2 regions of the Shewanella japonica genome follow, and region 2 is predicted to be linked to the other one. Evidence: predicted binding sites of a transcription regulator. Region 2 holds the regulator's gene; the other holds the start of a gene.
What was found. Region 2 encodes LexA, which represses DNA repair genes until DNA is damaged. Its sites were predicted from a motif close to TACTGTATNNNNATACAGTA; they were not measured.
Positions count from the first base shown of each region.

Region 1: the regulator LexA is predicted to act here: its motif matches at 2,214-2,233, upstream of SJ2017_RS10690 (LexA family protein).

Region 1 is NZ_CP020472.1:2,510,023-2,518,811, forward strand. It holds gene SJ2017_RS10675 (TonB-dependent copper receptor) at 1-604, opposite strand, end outside; gene SJ2017_RS10680 (glutaredoxin family protein) at 957-1,277, shown strand; gene SJ2017_RS10685 (hypothetical protein) at 1,404-1,823, opposite strand; gene SJ2017_RS10690 (LexA family protein) at 2,255-2,662, shown strand; gene SJ2017_RS10695 (Y-family DNA polymerase) at 2,666-3,922, shown strand; gene SJ2017_RS10700 (YgjV family protein) at 4,192-4,788, shown strand; gene SJ2017_RS10705 (HlyD family secretion protein) at 4,913-5,986, opposite strand; gene SJ2017_RS10710 (magnesium transporter) at 5,987-6,469, opposite strand; gene SJ2017_RS10715 (LysR family transcriptional regulator) at 6,637-7,443, shown strand; gene SJ2017_RS10720 (bifunctional acetate--CoA ligase family protein/GNAT family N-acetyltransferase) at 7,504-8,789, shown strand, end outside.
Region 2 is NZ_CP020472.1:229,798-238,586, forward strand. It holds gene coxB (cytochrome c oxidase subunit II) at 1-1,381, opposite strand, end outside; gene SJ2017_RS00990 (cell division inhibitor SulA) at 1,822-2,328, opposite strand; gene lexA (transcriptional repressor LexA) at 2,325-2,942, opposite strand; gene plsB (glycerol-3-phosphate 1-O-acyltransferase PlsB) at 3,352-5,772, shown strand; gene mtr (tryptophan permease) at 5,784-7,028, shown strand; gene SJ2017_RS01010 (helix-turn-helix domain-containing protein) at 7,063-8,106, opposite strand; gene SJ2017_RS01015 (hypothetical protein) at 8,267-8,611, shown strand; gene SJ2017_RS01020 (HlyD family secretion protein) at 8,608-8,789, shown strand, end outside.

The DNA.
Region 1 (8,789 bases), 2.3 Mb from region 2:
ATTTATTCATATCAAAGTCAATATAATGCGTCTCAGTGCCGGCTTTCATTTCAACCAAATAGTCTTCTCGGCCAAAGCTGCCGCCTGTCATACTCAATCGGCCTTCCATGTCTTTTTCTACAAAGCTATGGCGCTCTTTTTCAAATAAAACGGTTCCGGCTGAGCCCACTGGACCATATTTAACCGTTTGCGGTCCTTTAATGACAGTAATGGCGTCATAGGCTTCAGGATAAATATATGCGGTTGGAGGATCCATACGGCCACCGCAGGTACCGTAAACATGTTGGCCATCATCAACAATACTGACCCGTGATCCCCCCATTCCTCGCAAAGAAGGGTCGCCACCAGCGCCGCCCTTACGACTAATGCTAAAGCCTGGTATCGTTTTCAAGAAACCTGCGCCATCGTATGCAGGTAAAGGTAAGCGAGGTTTCTTTGGATCGGTAGTAACCTTAGATGGCTCTTTCATTAATTCACCCGTGACAACGATATAATCATCGCATTGCTCGCCATCACAGGTCTTTGTAGTATGATCTGCTATTGCCAAGTTTGGCGTTAATGTTGCCGCAATCAGCGCAGCTAAAATTGAAGTATTAAATTTCATTACAACGTCCATTTATTATTTATCTATGAACGTTTTCGCAGATTAATTCGCTTTGCTCAATCAGAAGCGTAGACAGTGCGACAATCTGTCACAGGCTAATTTGATGCGAATCACACTACTGATTTTAAAGTGCTTTTATTTGATATCGTTGCCGCAAAAAATATCCTTAAAAGAGATATGAATCCGGCATGATTTAATTGCTCACATTCACTAGATAAATACTGCCTTATCCCCACTTTATTTATTCGTAATCGCTTATTTAGACATATTGAAATAGCGGTTTAATTTTCATCCCGATATTTATATAATTACGATTATTTTTTAAGCCCATTGAGCCCATGGAAGGTATTCATTGAAAAAGCTATTTGTGTTGTTGGTCCTTTACGCCGCTTACCAACACTGGAATCAATCACCGGTCGAGCCTATCCGTGCCACCTATGCCGCCAGTAATGAAGTTATTATGTATGCAACAGCTTGGTGCAAGTACTGCCAAAAGGCACGTATCTTTTTTGACGATAATGGCATTGCTTATCAAGAGTTTGATATTGAGAAATCTTTCGCTGCTAATGAACGTTATCAAGCATTAAACGGCCAAGGGATCCCTTTATTGCAAGTTAATGGAACGCTTATCAGGGGCTTTAATCAGGATAAAATAGTCTCTTCACTGCATTAACGATTTACTTAGCACCCTATTAAATAAGGGCACTGCTAAATAAATATACCCGGTCACCAATTGTGGTGACCGGGTATATTTTTATTCGTATGGTTATTACCACCGATATTGATAATAAACCGTTAACTAGTTATTACTAGCATAGTGAACACACTGGTTTTGCACTGCTGTGGTTTTTAATAACTGAGTGAATTGCGCCTTGTTGCCATCGGCTTTTTGCTCTTTTATTAAGGTTTCCATATGCGTAGCTTGGCTCACAACCTTTTCCATCGCAATTTGCCTTGCTTGTTGTTCTGTCTGACCTGTTAATACTAATTGCTCAACTAGGTTAGAATAGTTCTCGTAAACCATGCCTTTATAAAAGTCTGCTTCTGACGCTAACGGTGTATGCGAGTAAATTATTGAGCAGCTTACAGCGCTATCGATATTGGCAATAGATTGGTCTATTTGAATGACCACAGATTGCTGAGTTGAAAAACTGGCATTAGCAGCCACTGAAAATAAACTGAATGCAATAAATGCAGTAATCGTTTTTAACTTTTTCATACTCACTCCGATTTAATCAATTATGTGCCCGGTTAATTGACACTATCTTATCCATCTCACTGACGCATTAGTTACCATTTCGCGCCTCATTAAGACAAAGAACAACTAGAAGGCACATATTTCATATTATTAAGCGACAGTAAATAATCATTATCTGACTGTTATAGTAATGAATTTTGCTAAACCTAAGCTGAACAGAAAGTTAACTTCTCAAGCTGGCAGTATTTTCTACAACTTGACCTGTTTATTTATCAAGTCGCTACACCTATTACTCACTTATCAATATGACCTCTGTCGCTCCTAGCTAAAATCCGTTCGCAAACGCACGCTTCGTTCAAAAAACCGCCAAAACTAGATAAATTATTGCCAATTTTACGGGGAGCACTATAATACTGTATAAATATACAGTTATTTTTTGTGATGTGAGATTTATGAATGTGATCCCTATTTTTGCCAGTGCTGGCATTACAGGTTTTGAGTCCCCTGCTGCTGAATATCGACAGCTACCACTCAGTTTAGATGAGCTACTAATTGAACACCCAAGCGCAACATTTATTGGTCAAGCCAGCGGCGACTCAATGGAAAAGATAGGGATTTTTGATAAAGACATTTTGATAGTCGATCGTCATGTTACTGTGGAAAATCACGATGTTATTGTGGCGAATTATAATGGCTGCTTCGTCTGCAAATTAATTGATACTCAGCGGCGATTATTGTTATCAGCAAATGACAATCACCATAGTGTACTGATTCAAGAACATGACAGCTTTACTGTTGAAGGTGTGGTGATCCGTTCAATACGTTGTCATCGTCAAAGTCCAATATTGTCGGGTCGTTAACCCATGTATGCCTTAGTCGATGCCAACTCTTTTTATTGCAGCGCAGAACAAGTGTTTAGGCCTGAATGGCGTGGACGCCCTATTGTTGTCCTATCCAATAATGACGGTTGTATTGTCGCGGCCAACCGTCAAGCTAAAGCATTAGGCATTGGTAAATTTGGCCCTTACTTTGAAGTTAAACATCAATGTGAAAAACTAGGGGTTATTGCACTTTCTTCTAATTATGAGCTTTATGCCTCTTTGTCTCATAACATGATGGATGTCATTGGTCGCTTCGCCCCCGAACAGCACATATACAGTATTGATGAATCTTTTCTCTCTTTTAAGCGTAGTTACCCAGCAATTCCATGTTTAAGCCATCACGCCTCTCTTATTCGCAGAGCAGTATGGAAAGAAACGCGTTTAGCGGTTTGTGTTGGCATTGGCGAAACCTTAACACTCGCTAAAGTGGCCAACCACGCAGCCAAAAAGCTTGCTGGGTATGACGGTGTTTGCTGCATCGAGTCCGATGAAGAGCGCCGCGCTATTCTAGCAAACATGAAAGCCACCGATGTCTGGGGGATCGGCTCAAGAATAGGTAAAAAACTCCAGGCAATGGGGGTTCATACTGCTTTAGCATTAGCGAACTTACAGCCTGGGATCGCCCGTAAAAATTTTAGTATTGAAATAGAACGTACGGTGCGAGAGCTCAATGGCGAGCAATGTAAAGGATGGGATAGCGCAAGAGCTGATAAGCAGCAAATTTTTTCCACCCGCAGTGTTGGCCAGCGGATCACTGATAGAGAATCTTTGCTGCAAGCCCTGAGTAAACATGCAGCCATCGCTGCCGCCAAAGCAAGGCAGCAAGGTTCAGCAGCCAGTAGTCTACTTATTTTTGCCAAAAACTCTCCATACGATGAGCAGCCTTCCGGTTTTAAATACCATTATCGTTGTGCATTTCCGACCAATGACACATGCGAACTCATTAGTTATGCAACAGCCATAGGGAGTCAGTTATTTAATCCAAATACACGGTATTACAAAATTGGCATTGGTCTTATTGACCTTTCTCCGGTACAGCATTTACAGGGAGACTTATTTACTCCAGCCAAAGATCCGACACTCATGCAGGTTTGCGATAAGCTTAACCAGCGCTATGGCACTGACTCAATATTTGTTGCCGCCCAAGGGATTACTGGAAAATGGCATATGCGCAGAGAACTACTGACCCCACAATACACAACCTGTTGGCAAGATATCCCAAAGGTCAGTTGTCGTTAAGTGAGTATTTAAATGAAATGTTGAAAAACAATTAAGAAGTAACGTGAATAGTTATTAAAACGGGATAGTATACAGCGACCACGAACCCAACAGGCGCAACAAATAACAAACAAGGCCATTACCCATCAAAAACAAACCTTACACCTTTGAAGCACACTAAATCAGAAAATAACTATTTTTAGGCTGAATATTGAGGCTAAAGCTGAAAACCTCGTTCAGATCAAATTAATACTGCTGAAAATATAGACAATACGCCCTTCGATTTTTTAGTGAGTATCATCTGCGTGTCTGAGTTTGCGTTTAATCAACTATTCTTTGTGCAATTACTAGGCTTCATTTCAATGGCTATCGGCTGGTGGGCAAATAGCCAAAAACAAGATTGCAAATTTATTCATGGCAATATGCTTGCATCCATTCTTACAGCCATTCACTTAGGCTTACTAGGCAGCTTTCTTGGAATTGCGAATCAACTTGTAAATGTGGTTCGATTCCGTTGTTGCCAGCAACTCGGCCATACAACGAAATCGGAATTAGTGCCATTAATGATGAGTGTTACCTTCTCTACTGTAGCGATTTTACAGGGAGTAATGTGGGCAGAACATTGGAGTGAATGGTGTGCAGTTTTTGCCGCAGTGGTAATGAGTATAAGTCTATTTTATTGTAAAGGAATGGCACTTCGCGCCGCTATGCTAGTGAGTAATGCATTGAACTTAATGCTTTCAATATATTTGATGTCATGGTCTGGAATTTTATATCAAGTGATGACAATAACGATTCTAGCTCAAAGTGTGTTTCAGCAATACAAGCAAATTAAATTGGCGACTAATAATGACACCATTTCCTCAAATCAAGCGTTAAGTCAATAAGGAGTTATTTGTTTTAACGCTCTAGGGAATCTTATTGTAAGCACGCTAAGTGATACACATAAAACACATAAAAAAGGGAGCCAAAGCTCCCTTTTATATTTCCGCAACTATCTATTACTTCTTATTACAAAGCGCTTAGGTAAGCTTTAAGGGCTTTAAGTCTGACTGTTGCAGCGCCAATAATATCCATGAAGCCTAAGAAACTCGCTGGCTTTTCAGCCGATATCCAGCCTGAACCTGTCGCGCCAATCGGGATTGAATAGCCTTCTGGCTCTTCAAATTCAATAACCACTGTACGCCCATGACTTCCAGCGTTATTACCAACATGTTGCCTAACTTGCTGAGTTCCTGCTAATGGGCTGATCATCGATTCACCTGTACCTGAAGTCACACTGTGCACTCGACCTCGAAATATCTCACCAGGAAAAGCATCAACGTAAAACTCGGCAAATTGGCCAGGCTTAATATAACGATACGATTGATCTGCAATTCGCATTTCTAAAAACTTCTTAGAGGTATCATAAAGGTGCATGTTACCAATACGACTACCTACTGCTACATTCGTAATAGAAAGTTGACCGTCAAATTGAGCTCTAATTTCACGACGTTCATCATTCCACTGAGCAGAACCAATCTGTGCATCAAACGCGCGTAACTGCGCACGATGAGTTTCAAGCTCAGCAACCACTGATGCGATTTCAGCTTCGGTAGATTGTATTTTTGCTTCTAAGTCATCTCGTGTCATTTCACTGGCATAATCACGTAAGTCTGTGACACGAACAAAGTTACGTTTGTCATTGTTAAGCGTCACTTCTAGCGCTTCCATACGCAGTTTAAGTGCTTCTTTCTTAGCAAGCTCAGCAGCTTTTTGCGCTTTTAACGATCTGATTTCTTTTTCACTGTCGACTGACACCAATTTGTAAATCAAATCGCCTTTTTTAACCATTTGGTTATGAGTAACAAAAATCTCTTCGATTTCTTGACCAAACAAAGGGCTAAGCACCGCATGAGGAGCTTTAACCGTTGAGCTGTCAGTTAAGTCTGCTGGAGACCAAAAACGATGAGCCGTAAATAGCATGAAGGCAATAAAGAACCCTAAACCAACTGAGCGAACAGCATTCGCTAGATTCCACTGTATAACACCAAGTTTAACCAGTAACCAAATGATTAATACATAAGGGAGCATAATCTCTTTCATTTACTTATCTCCTTTAATGCCGTTGCTGATAATGCTTGAAAGTCTATTGGCAAGTACATCCCAACGACCAAATGCAATGATTATGGCAAGAACCCACCAGGCTTTATCGATGAATAATCCACACAGTGACAAAGCAAATACAATTTGCGTGTGTGCACTCGACATGGCTTCAGCCTTGTGTACTGCCACTTCATGCAATCGCCAAAATAAAAGTAATGTGTAGCAAATGATCGAGACGGTCACGACAAACACAAACCCCATAAATAACTCAGAATCCAGAAGCGCTAAAATGGATGGATAACCATTAACAAAGTAACTTTCGGGTAATGATTTCCCGTGAATAGCTGTTAATAATGAAAACAGATAACTCAACAAACCGATTGTTGTTACGGCGATAATGAACCACATACTTTTTTTGGCAATAACAAGCACTATGCTTGGTTTTTCTTCTGGGATGGTGGCAAGTTCGTGCTGTTCTGACATGTATTCTCCAAGGGGTAATAAGATAACTAAATGGAATATTAACAACCTCTATATGTAAATTTGGAATAAGGCATATTCCATATGTGCAAATTAGCGAATGCCATTACTGTGTTTGACGTTTTAATGATGTAATATGAAATTAAGATGTTCTTATTTATCGGTATATTATGGATCTTAATGCACTTAATGTGTTTATTACCCTGTATAAATCAGGTTCAACCCAACGTGCTGCCAAACTACTTGGACGATCACAGTCGTTTGTTTCAAAAGTACTTGCACAATTACGTGAAGAACTAAACGACCCTTTGTTTATCCGAACAGCAAACGGTCTGCAGCCCACCAGTTACGCCGATAAAATTGCGCCTAAGATTCAAAGCTCAATAGAACAAATCAATATTGCTTTAGAGCCTGAATATTTTGATCCCAAAAACCTGCAATACATCACAGTCCATATCGGAGAGCCATTAGCGGTGATGATGGGTAAAGCGTTAATCGAAGCCATTCGCCGAGAAACCAACGCAGTAATTGAATTAAGGCAATGGCGTAAAACCAGTAATGATGGTTTGATTGAAGGCTCAATCGATATTGGTATACAAACACTGAAAGATCGCCCCCAGCAGCTATATCAGAAAAAAATAGCTTCAGGTTATGGATCATTAGGTGGAAATTTAGAGGGTGAGTTCGTTAAGTTAATCGTCGATGACTTAAACGAATACGTAGAGCTATATCGTGCCTTTGATGAGAAACGTAACCCTACTATAATTGTAGATAACTATATGGTTCAGCAGGAATTATTGAAAAATAATTACTCGTATCAATTTAATTTAGAATCGAACGGTGCACATAAGAATTTGGCCGTTGACTTAGCTATCATTACCAGTGCAGCAAGAAGACATGAAGCAAAAATTGTCTGGCTGTCTGAGCTTTGTCAAAAAGTGATATTAGAAGCGGTAAATAATAAAAACAAAATTTAACGCCTAATCGCCATTCAGCTTTAGGGTTACGTTAGCCAATAAATTCGATAGTGAGGCAATATGAGTCAACGAAGTATTCACACCTTGTTTAAGCCTAAATCAATCGCTGTCATAGGTGCCTCCAATACCGAAAAACGTGCTGGTCGAGTATTAATGAAAAACTTACTCGGAAGCGGTTTTTCTGGGCCGATAATGCCTGTCACCCCAAAATATGACGCTGTTATGGGCGTTTTGGCTTACCCTAATATTGAATCCTTACCGATAAAACCTGATCTTGCCATTATCTGTACTAGGGCAAGCAGAGTACCCAATATCGTTGAAACCTTAGCCCAATTCGGCTGTAAAGTCGTCATCATCATGGCTTCTGGCATGGCTGATGAATATGATGAAAATGGCGAAAGTTTACTTTCAGTCACATTACAAAATGCGAAACGGTTTGGCATGCGCATATTAGGCTCCAATAGCCTAGGTATGATCATCCCTACAATAGGGTTAAATGCAAGTTTAGCTCACAGTGGTGCTAAAAAAGGTAAAATAGCCTTTGTCTCTCAGTCCGCTGCAATATGTACCACTGTACTGGATTGGGCCAACAATAAAGATATTGGCTTTTCATCATTTATCTCCCTTGGTGATGCGACAGATATTGATTTTGACGAATTACTCGATTATCTAGGACGAGATAGCCGTACCAGTGCCATCATGCTCTATATCGACTCTATCAGTGAAAAAAGACACTTTCTTTCCGCGGCGCGAGCCGCTGCACGTAATAAACCAATATTTGTGATTAAGTCAGGACGCAGCCAAGAAGGCATAAAAGCAGCCATGCTTCATACTGGAGGCATGGGAGGCAATGATGCTGTATATGAAGCTGCGTTTAGACGTGCGGGTATGTTAAGAGTAAATGACTTAATTGAATTATTTGCCGCAGTTGAAAGCTTGGCTCATTCAACCCCGCTTAAAGGTGAGCGTGTTGCGATCATCAGTAATGGCGGAGGACCTGCAGTCCTTGCTGCAGATGAGTTAATTATTAAAGGTGGCAAGCTTGCCAAGCTATCGCCTGAAACAGTCGATAAGCTGAACACATTATTACCCACAACATGGTCAGGCCAAAACCCCATAGATATTGTTGGCGATGCCAATAGCAAGCGGTACACTCAGGTGTTAGAAGTCTTGATGGATAGTCAAGAAATGGATGCTATTTTAGTACTACATTCGCCATCGGCATTAGAAGAAAGCGATGAAATAGCACAAAGTTTAGTAACAACAATCAGCAATCATACAAACCGCAATAAATTAAACATCTTAACTAACTGGAGTGGTGAAGACTCTGCCTATGTGGCAAGAAA
Region 2 (8,789 bases):
CTAACGGACTGCCCACTAACGCAGGGAATGCGCCAGGTAAACCTGTACCAGCGGCTTGGTGACATGCAGCACAGCTGCTGAGGTAAACTTGCTCACCCATTGCCATCAGTTCATCCATAGATAAGTCATCCATAACAACGTCAGGTGTTGCTTCTTCAACGACGTCAGCAACCACTTGTTCTACCTCAGGTTGTGTCGCTGGTAATTCAGCAGGCAAAGTGACAGGCGTTGGCTTATCACTTGCTGAGCTTGCATCGCTAGGTGCCCCACCTGAGTTCACATCTGCAGCTTGAACCACATCACCAGAATCATTACCCCAAGCGTTTCGCTCGTAGGTCACAACAGCTGCAATTTCTGTTGCAGTAAGCTGTTTCGCGAAGGCTTGCATAGCAGTACCAGGCTGGCCGTTGACGACAATATCAATGTGGCCAGCAACTGACCCTTTAATGATTGGACTGCCGATAAGAGACGGGAATACACCAGGTAGTCCTGCACCATTTGGTTGGTGACAAGCGGCGCATCGGCCCATGTAAACTTGTTCACCTTGAGCCATCAACTCATCAAAGGTCAAGGTTTGCGACAGTGACGCTTCGGCCGCGGCTTTTGCATCAGCAGTTAGTTGTTTTTGATCTTTTAGCCATTGCTCAAAGTCTGCTTCAGAAACGGCTTCAACTACCACCGGCATGAATCCGTGGTCTTTACCACACAACTCAGCACATTGACCTCGGTAGGTACCAACCTTATCAATCTTGGTCCAAGCTTCATTAATAAAACCTGGGTTAGCATCTTTTTTCACCGCAAATGCAGGAACCCACCAAGAGTGAATCACATCATCTGAAGTCATTAAAAAGCGTACTTTACGATTGATTGGCAGAACGAGGGGCTTATCGACTTCTAGTAGGTAAGTTTCAGTTTTCGTTTCTGTCCCAGTAATTTGATCGGCAGGGGTGGAAAGTAAACTGTAAAACTCGACGTCTTCATTAAAATAGCTGTAATGCCATTTCCATTGAGAGCCGGTTACTTTGATAGTTAACTCCGCATCACTTGGGTCTTCCATAGCAATGAGGGTTTTTGTGGCAGGAATTGCCATACCAATGAGGATAAGAAACGGCACGACAGTCCATGCTATTTCCACTTTGGTACTATCATGGAAATCAGCAGGTACTGCACCCTTTGATTTTCTATGATAAATCATGGAGTAAATCATGATTCCAAATACCACAACACCAATAGCACAACAGATATAAAGAATGATCATATGGAGGTCGTAAACCTTACCACTGATCTCTGTTACCCCTTGGGTCATGTTAAGCGGCATATCAGCCGCTGCAAGTGGCACTGCAAAAAACAGCACCATTAATCCATACAACAATCGCTTCACAAGACTACTCCTCTGCCAATTGCGATTTGCAATAACAACAAGGAAAAGTCACACAGTAATACTCTGCTCTATGCAAACTTTTCTATTCCCGAAAAAGTTTGATCACTTCAAAGTACACGGTGGCAGTGAGTATTAATACTCGATTATTCTATTGGGTTTTGGTGGCCACACTTGTACCTAATACTGAACTTTTCAATTCTTAAATTGACGCTTTTTATTCAAGGCTTTCTATACCGCATGGTACCAGCACAATCTTTACAGCGTTTTATCACTTATGTTCATTTTTACCACTAAGAGAGGTCAATAAATGTTACTCCCTTGTTAACTACATTACTTGGAGATTAAATATTGATCAAGATCACTTTATCATCTAATTTGCTGAAAAAAGGCGCAAAAAAAAGCCCGTCACCGAAATGAAGGGCTTTTTTAGCAAATAGACTTTAGTGAAATGCAGATAAATTCAATTGGGTTGCAGCCACAGGATTACTGGCGTTTAATTGGTCATCACGTAAGTGAGTATTTACATCTTCAATAATGACACCTTGCGCTAAGGCGCTTTTAGCGACTAATTGAATGCGACGATTATCACGAGCATCTAATGGGGTTGTCCATGTAATCACTGCGCTGGATGTACCACTTGTGAGTGCTTTTTCCATTGCCCAAAGTGTTTCGACTTCATCTTTAGTGTGAACCAGTAATACACGGTCCATTCTGACATTGGCGTTCGCTAGAATTTGTTTGTAACCAATGTGAGGCGGATTAATCAGTACAATCCATCGCCCTTGTTGACTTAATACGGCTAACTGGCCGCATAGCTGAGTTAATTCAGTTAACCCTTGGTTAGCTGTTTGTTTGGTTTCGATACCTTGCTTTACTGGCGCAGCTGCTGATGCCATGTCCATCCATAAACCTGGGTGACGTGGTGCATTACCTATTAATGTGTTCATAACCAACCTCCATTACGGATAACGCCAACAGCGAGCCCTTCAATCGTAAGGCTTTGGCATGTTAAATCGACTTTTATCGGCGAGTACTGCTCGTTTTCTGCATGCAGATAAACAACGTTGCCTTTCTTTTCAAAACGCTTCACGGTGACATCATCATCAACACGGGCAACAACGACTTGACCATTTTTAGCTTGCTGCATTTTGTGAACCGCTAATAAGTCGCCTTCAATAATGCCAATATCCTTCATACTGTCGCCACGAACACGTAGTAAGAAATTAGCATTGGGTTTAAACATTTCAGGATCAACTTGAAAGTATTGTTCAACATGTTCTAACGCCAAAATTGGTTCACCAGCCGCAACCTGACCAATCAGTGGTAAGCCTTCTTCGACTTCCTCTTCTTCTTGGACCATACGGATACCGCGAGAGGTACCTGGAATAATTTCAATGCAACCTTTTTTAGCGAGTGCTTTTAAATGTTCTTCTGCAGCATTAGCACTTTTAAAGCCTAATCTAGTGGCAATTTCTGCACGAGTTGGTGGCATACCTGTCTCGGCAATATTGCATTTAATTAATTCTAGAATTTCAGCTTGTCGTGGCGTTAAAGGTCTCATGTTGATTCCTGTTTTTTTATACAGTGACTGTCATTATATACAGTATCTTTGGTCGCGCAAGTATTAACCAACATTTTTTGATGATAAAGCAATAGATATGAATTTTTATCGAAGTTTTTAGTTATTTAAAGATAATTAAATCAGTGGTTTATTTTTTTTGTGGGGCGTCGGTAAATTAGTGTGTTTTATTATTGATGACTCAAGTGAATAAGCCAAAAAGTACTGGATACCGTCTATTTATACAGTACTGTACCTAAATGTTTTGCTACTTACTAAGTGATTGATACTTGATGTTAGAACCAACAAAACTTGCTACTTAAATGTTAACTAGATTTACCGAGGTTAGTGTAACTGAATGATATTCTGGTATCCTATGCGCAATAAATCGTTGTTGATAATGCGAAGACCCATGCTAAAACCAGATTCTATCATTGCTAAATCATTACGTTGGATTCAGAAATTAATGGTACACAGTGTTGTTGTGCCTGAAGATCCGTTCGCTGACCTTAACTTAGATCCTGACAAGCCAGTGGTCTATGTGATGAAAACGGAGTCGCTGAGTGATATTGCTGCCTTACATGAAATGACAGCTAAATATAACTTGCCAAGTCCGTATGAACGGTTAGATGTTGATGGTTTCAATACCCCTAGAATTGTGTGTGTGGAAGGGCGTAAACCCTTGTTTGGTAAGCGCCATAGTAGCGATAAATTTGTAGCAAACTTTACTAAGTTGCTCGAATTACACCAAAAGAACAAAGAACTCGACATCCAGCTTGTTCCTGTAAGCCTATATTGGGGTCGTATCCCTGGTAAAGAAGACGACACCATGACCGCTGCGGTTTTTGAGCGTGAAAACCCAACATGGTTACGTAAATGGTTAATGATTCTATTTTTAGGTCGCCATAACTTCATTCAATTTTCTAATGCCATGTCGCTGCGTTATATGGCTGATGAACACGGCACAGATGTCAGTATTGCGCACAAGCTTATCCGTGTGGCTCGTGTGCATTTTCGCCGTCAACGTAAAGTGATGACGGGGCCTCAGCTTCCTAATCGTCAAGCGATGTTCAATTCGCTGTTAAAGTCAGAATCCATCAAGCGTGCCATTCAAGAAGAAGCCGTTAACAAAAAAATTCCCGAAGAAAAGGCACGTGAAAAAGCCATTGAGTACCTTGATGAAATCGCAGCAGACTATTCGGATAACTTGATTCGTATTGCTGAGCGTTTCTTAACTTGGCTTTGGAACAAGTTATACAGTGGTATTAGCATCAAGAGTGCGGAGCAAGTTCGTAAACTGCATCATGATGGTCATGAAATCGTTTATGTGCCGTGTCATCGAAGCCATATGGATTACTTGTTACTGTCATATATTCTTTATTATCAAGGCATGGTTCCACCGCATATTGCGGCAGGGATTAATCTTAACTTTTGGCCGGCAGGTCCAATGTTCCGCCGTGGTGGTGCCTTCTTTATCCGTCGTAGTTTTAACGGTAATAAGCTTTATACCGCAGTATTCAGAGAGTATTTAGATCAACTATTTGCTAAAGGTTATTCAGTTGAGTATTTCACTGAGGGTGGTCGTTCACGTACTGGTCGTCTACTTGCTCCTAAAACAGGCATGCTAGCGATGACGGTAAACAGCGTATTGCGTGGTATCGAGCGTCCTGTGACCTTAGTGCCAGTGTATCTTGGCTACGATCATGTCATGGAAGTGTCGACTTATCATAAAGAATTAAGCGGTAAGAAAAAGCAAAAAGAATCTGTATGGCAAGTGTTTGGTGCATTGCGTAAGTTGGGTAACTTTGGACAAGGTTACGTTAACTTTGGTGAGCCAATTAACGTGCAGCAGTTCTTAAATCAGCAGTCGCCTGATTGGCGTGAAGAAGTGGCTAAAGATCCTGAACAAAAACCAACGTGGTTAACGCCTGCGGTTAATCAGTTAGCCAATAAAGTGATGACAAACATTAACAGTGCTGCAGCAGCGAGCTCTGTTACGTTAACCAGTATGGTGTTATTAGCCGCTGAACAAAATGCATTAGAGCGCACAGAGCTGGAACGTCAGCTAGATTTATATCTTAAATTGATGAAAGAAGTGCCTTACACTGATTACACCTCAGTAGCTCAAGGCAGTGCTAGTGAATTAGTTGATCAATGTCTATCACTGAAAAAGTTTACTTCGCACACTGATCAAATTGGTGAAATTATTGCGATTGAAGAGTCTTCAGCAATTGCGATGAGCTACTACCGTAATAACATCATCCATTTAATGGCAGTTCCTTCGTTAATAGCGAGTTGCTTGGTGCAATACGAAGAGTTTAATCGTCAAAAAATTCATGAAATCGTTAATGACTTCTACCCGCTACTCAAAGCTGAGTTGTTTATGGGGATTGAAGACTTACCCGCTTATATTGATAGCGTATTAAACTTATTTGTTGAGCAACAGCTTATTTCGGGTACAGACGAGTTTGAACTCAATCAAAGTAATATTACCCAGTTAATGTTATTGTCTGAAACTGTCAGTGAGACATTACAACGTTACGCGATTATCTTTAATTTATTGGCTTATAAACCGGATATTGAACGTTCAGATCTAGAAAGCGCGAGCCACTTATTAGCTCAGCGTTTAGGTGCTTTACACGGAATTACTGCGCCAGAGTTTTATGATAAAAAACTCTACAATAATTTGAGTGTAAAATTAAAAGAATTAGGGCACTTGTCGGGTAATGACAATCAGTTTGCTGTCATCCGAATTCGCGACCATGCCAATGGTATGTTGCGTTTATCTGTTCGTAAAACCATAGTAGATAGCGTCACTATGGAACATGGGTAACCACTAACTTTATGAGTTCAACACAATCACAACCGCACAATAAATCATTATTAGGCGGTGCTATGATTATTGCCGGTACCACAGTCGGTGCCGGTATGTTTTCCCTTCCTGTTGTCAGTGCTGGTATGTGGTTTGGCTATTCCATTGCCATGCTAATCGGTATTTGGTTTTGTATGTTGGTGTCAGGCTTAATGCTACTTGAAACCAACTTACATTTTAAACCTGGCGACAGTTTCGACACGTTAACCAAAGTGACATTAGGCCAATTCTGGCGGATAGTTAATGGGCTTTCCATTACCTTCGTATTATATATTCTGACTTACGCTTATATCAGTGGTGGTGGCTCTATTGTGAACCACACCTTGTCAGGTATGGGCATTCATTTACCACAAAGTATTGCAGGCTTAGTTTTTGCCCTTGTGCTTGCTGCGATTGTGATGATTAGCACTAAAGTGGTCGACCGTATTACGACAGTAATGCTTGGCGGGATGATCATTACTTTCTTTTTAGCCGTCGGTAATTTGCTGATTGATGTGGAAACCGTGAACTTGTTAGTCCCTGACGGACAGGCGAGTTTTGCTCCATATATTTTAGCTGCCATTCCTTTTGGTCTGACAAGCTTTGGCTATCACGGCAATGTGCCAAGCTTAGTCAAGTATTATGGCAAGCAGCCTAATGTGATTATCAAGGCGATTTGTATCGGTACCTTTATCGCGTTAGTGATATACACGTGCTGGTTAATTGCCACCATGGGCAATATTCCTCGTAGTCATTTTAGCGATATTATCGCTCAAGGTGGGAATATGGGCGTATTGGTTGCGGCATTGTCAGATGTGATGTCCAGTGCTTGGCTAAATACCATGTTAACTCTGTTTGCTAATTTGGCCGTTGCGTCATCTTTCTTAGGGGTGACCTTAGGTTTGTTTGATTATTTAGCAGACTTATTTGATTTTGATGAGTCGGCTAATGGCCGAATCAAGACCGCTGCAGTGACCTTTATACCGCCAACCATCTTAGGCTTGTTATTCCCAGATGGTTTTTTGATCGCTATTGGTTTTGCCGCTCTTGCCGCGACAATTTGGGCTGCTATTGTGCCAGCGATGATGGCGTATAAGTCACGTAAAATGTTCCCTGATGAGAATAGCTTTAGAGTTCCTGGTGGTACGCCGTTAGTGGTTGTAGTGATTCTTTTTGGTGTGCTAACAGCAGCTTGTCACTTATTGGCAATGGCTGATTTATTACCTGTTTATCGATAAGTTATACGCAATATCGATAATCTAAAAAAGCCCTCTATTGAGGGCTTTTTTGATGCAATTTTTCAACGTACTGAGTCGGTGATTGATGATGTAATCGCCTAAAACTTTTACTGAAGCTGCGAACACTGGCATAGCCAAGTAGCTGCGAAATCTCTTTAACCTCTTTGCCTTCAAGCATATATTTCACTGCTAAATTTCCTAAGATATAGCGCATTAACTCTGTAAAACTAAAGCCATTACGCTGCAATCGTCGCTGTAATTGTTGTTTCGAAAAACCACATAATTCCGAAAGGGAATCTAATGTGGGTAAACCATAAAAACGTATGTAATTCACCAGCTCATAAAGCACTTTAGGCGTGTCATGGGGTTGAGGCATATTTAAATATGAGTCGAGTTGATTAAGGCTAATACTACTTTTGTTATTGCGCTGAATATGTTGGGAGGTGGATAGCGATGCCAAAAAGTGTTGTTCAGAGCTAATCAAGGAGTCGACATCAAGCCATATCTCGGTTTGCGGCGCATTCCAGGTCACTTTGGCTCCAAATACTGCTTCGCTCTCCTGTTGATTTATGGCGGGGCCACTGAGCATCACTTTAATCGGGGTGAAGTCTTTGCCTAAAAAGTGCTTGCAGGTATTTAGCAGTGTTAAGGCTATGCGGAGCGAGTCATGGGATTTGGCTTTGCCGCTGACATAGTTATTGCGATAGCACCATTTAATAATCTTATTCGACTGAGCACCGTAGTAACTTGCACCTGAATGAAAACAAGCCATGGCATAGTTAATGCGCCGAAAGGTAATTGCCAAGTCTGGAGTCGCCAAGAACCAGTTGTTAGGCATATTAAATTGGTTGACGGTTAAGTAGTGTTGGAGCGTCAACATATAATCTTGAACATTCGATAATTGCTCAATCTTACTCAGCCACATTGATACTTCCGAGTAAGGGATTAATGTCATGGGCTCATTCAACAAGCTTTGAGGGATCGATAGATCCTTTGCTGTGATGCCATAGTGGGCTTCAACCCCTTTTAGCACGGGTAAAATACAGCAAACTCGAATAAATGAAACTTCAAATGCCATGTCAATTTCTCGTTAAGTGCTTGGGATCGGTAGATGATATTTAAGTAACTATATATATCAAAAAACATTGATAATTGATACGTATGGTTACTTTGTGTTGTGGTTTTGTCGTTTGGGTGCACACTACGCAGCATCTAAGTTAACAAGAGGTGCAATCACTATGAGTTTATTCAGTATGCCATTCGTCGATTCTGGAGTTGATGTTGCACTTCATGGTGTGGCTTTAGTTGTATTGGTCGGGGCTGTCGCTGCCGCAGGATTCGGTTTTTGGAAAGTTCACGAATTGCCGATTCATAAAGCTCACAAAGAAAAACATCAACAAATAGGACTGATTACTGCGCTCACATGGATAGGATTTATCTGGCATTGGGTTTGGGTGTTAGCAGTCATGGTCGCGTTTATTGATAGTGGTAAAGCATTAAGAAGGATCAGAGATATTTGGCGAGAGAATGAACGGGAAGAGCCTGTTACCGCCACTCCAGCAAAAGAGGAGATTAGCTCATGATTGAAGGTTTAGCAGTTTGGGCGTTGTTTATCTATATTTTACGCTTGGTAGGCATGCCTTGGAACAAAGGCACAAAAGCTTTTTCATACTTAGGCGGTGCTGGCTGGTTACTGTTTGTATGGGTAGGACTATTAAACTATGCGCCTATGGATATTACAGGTGGCTCTGTTGTGCAATC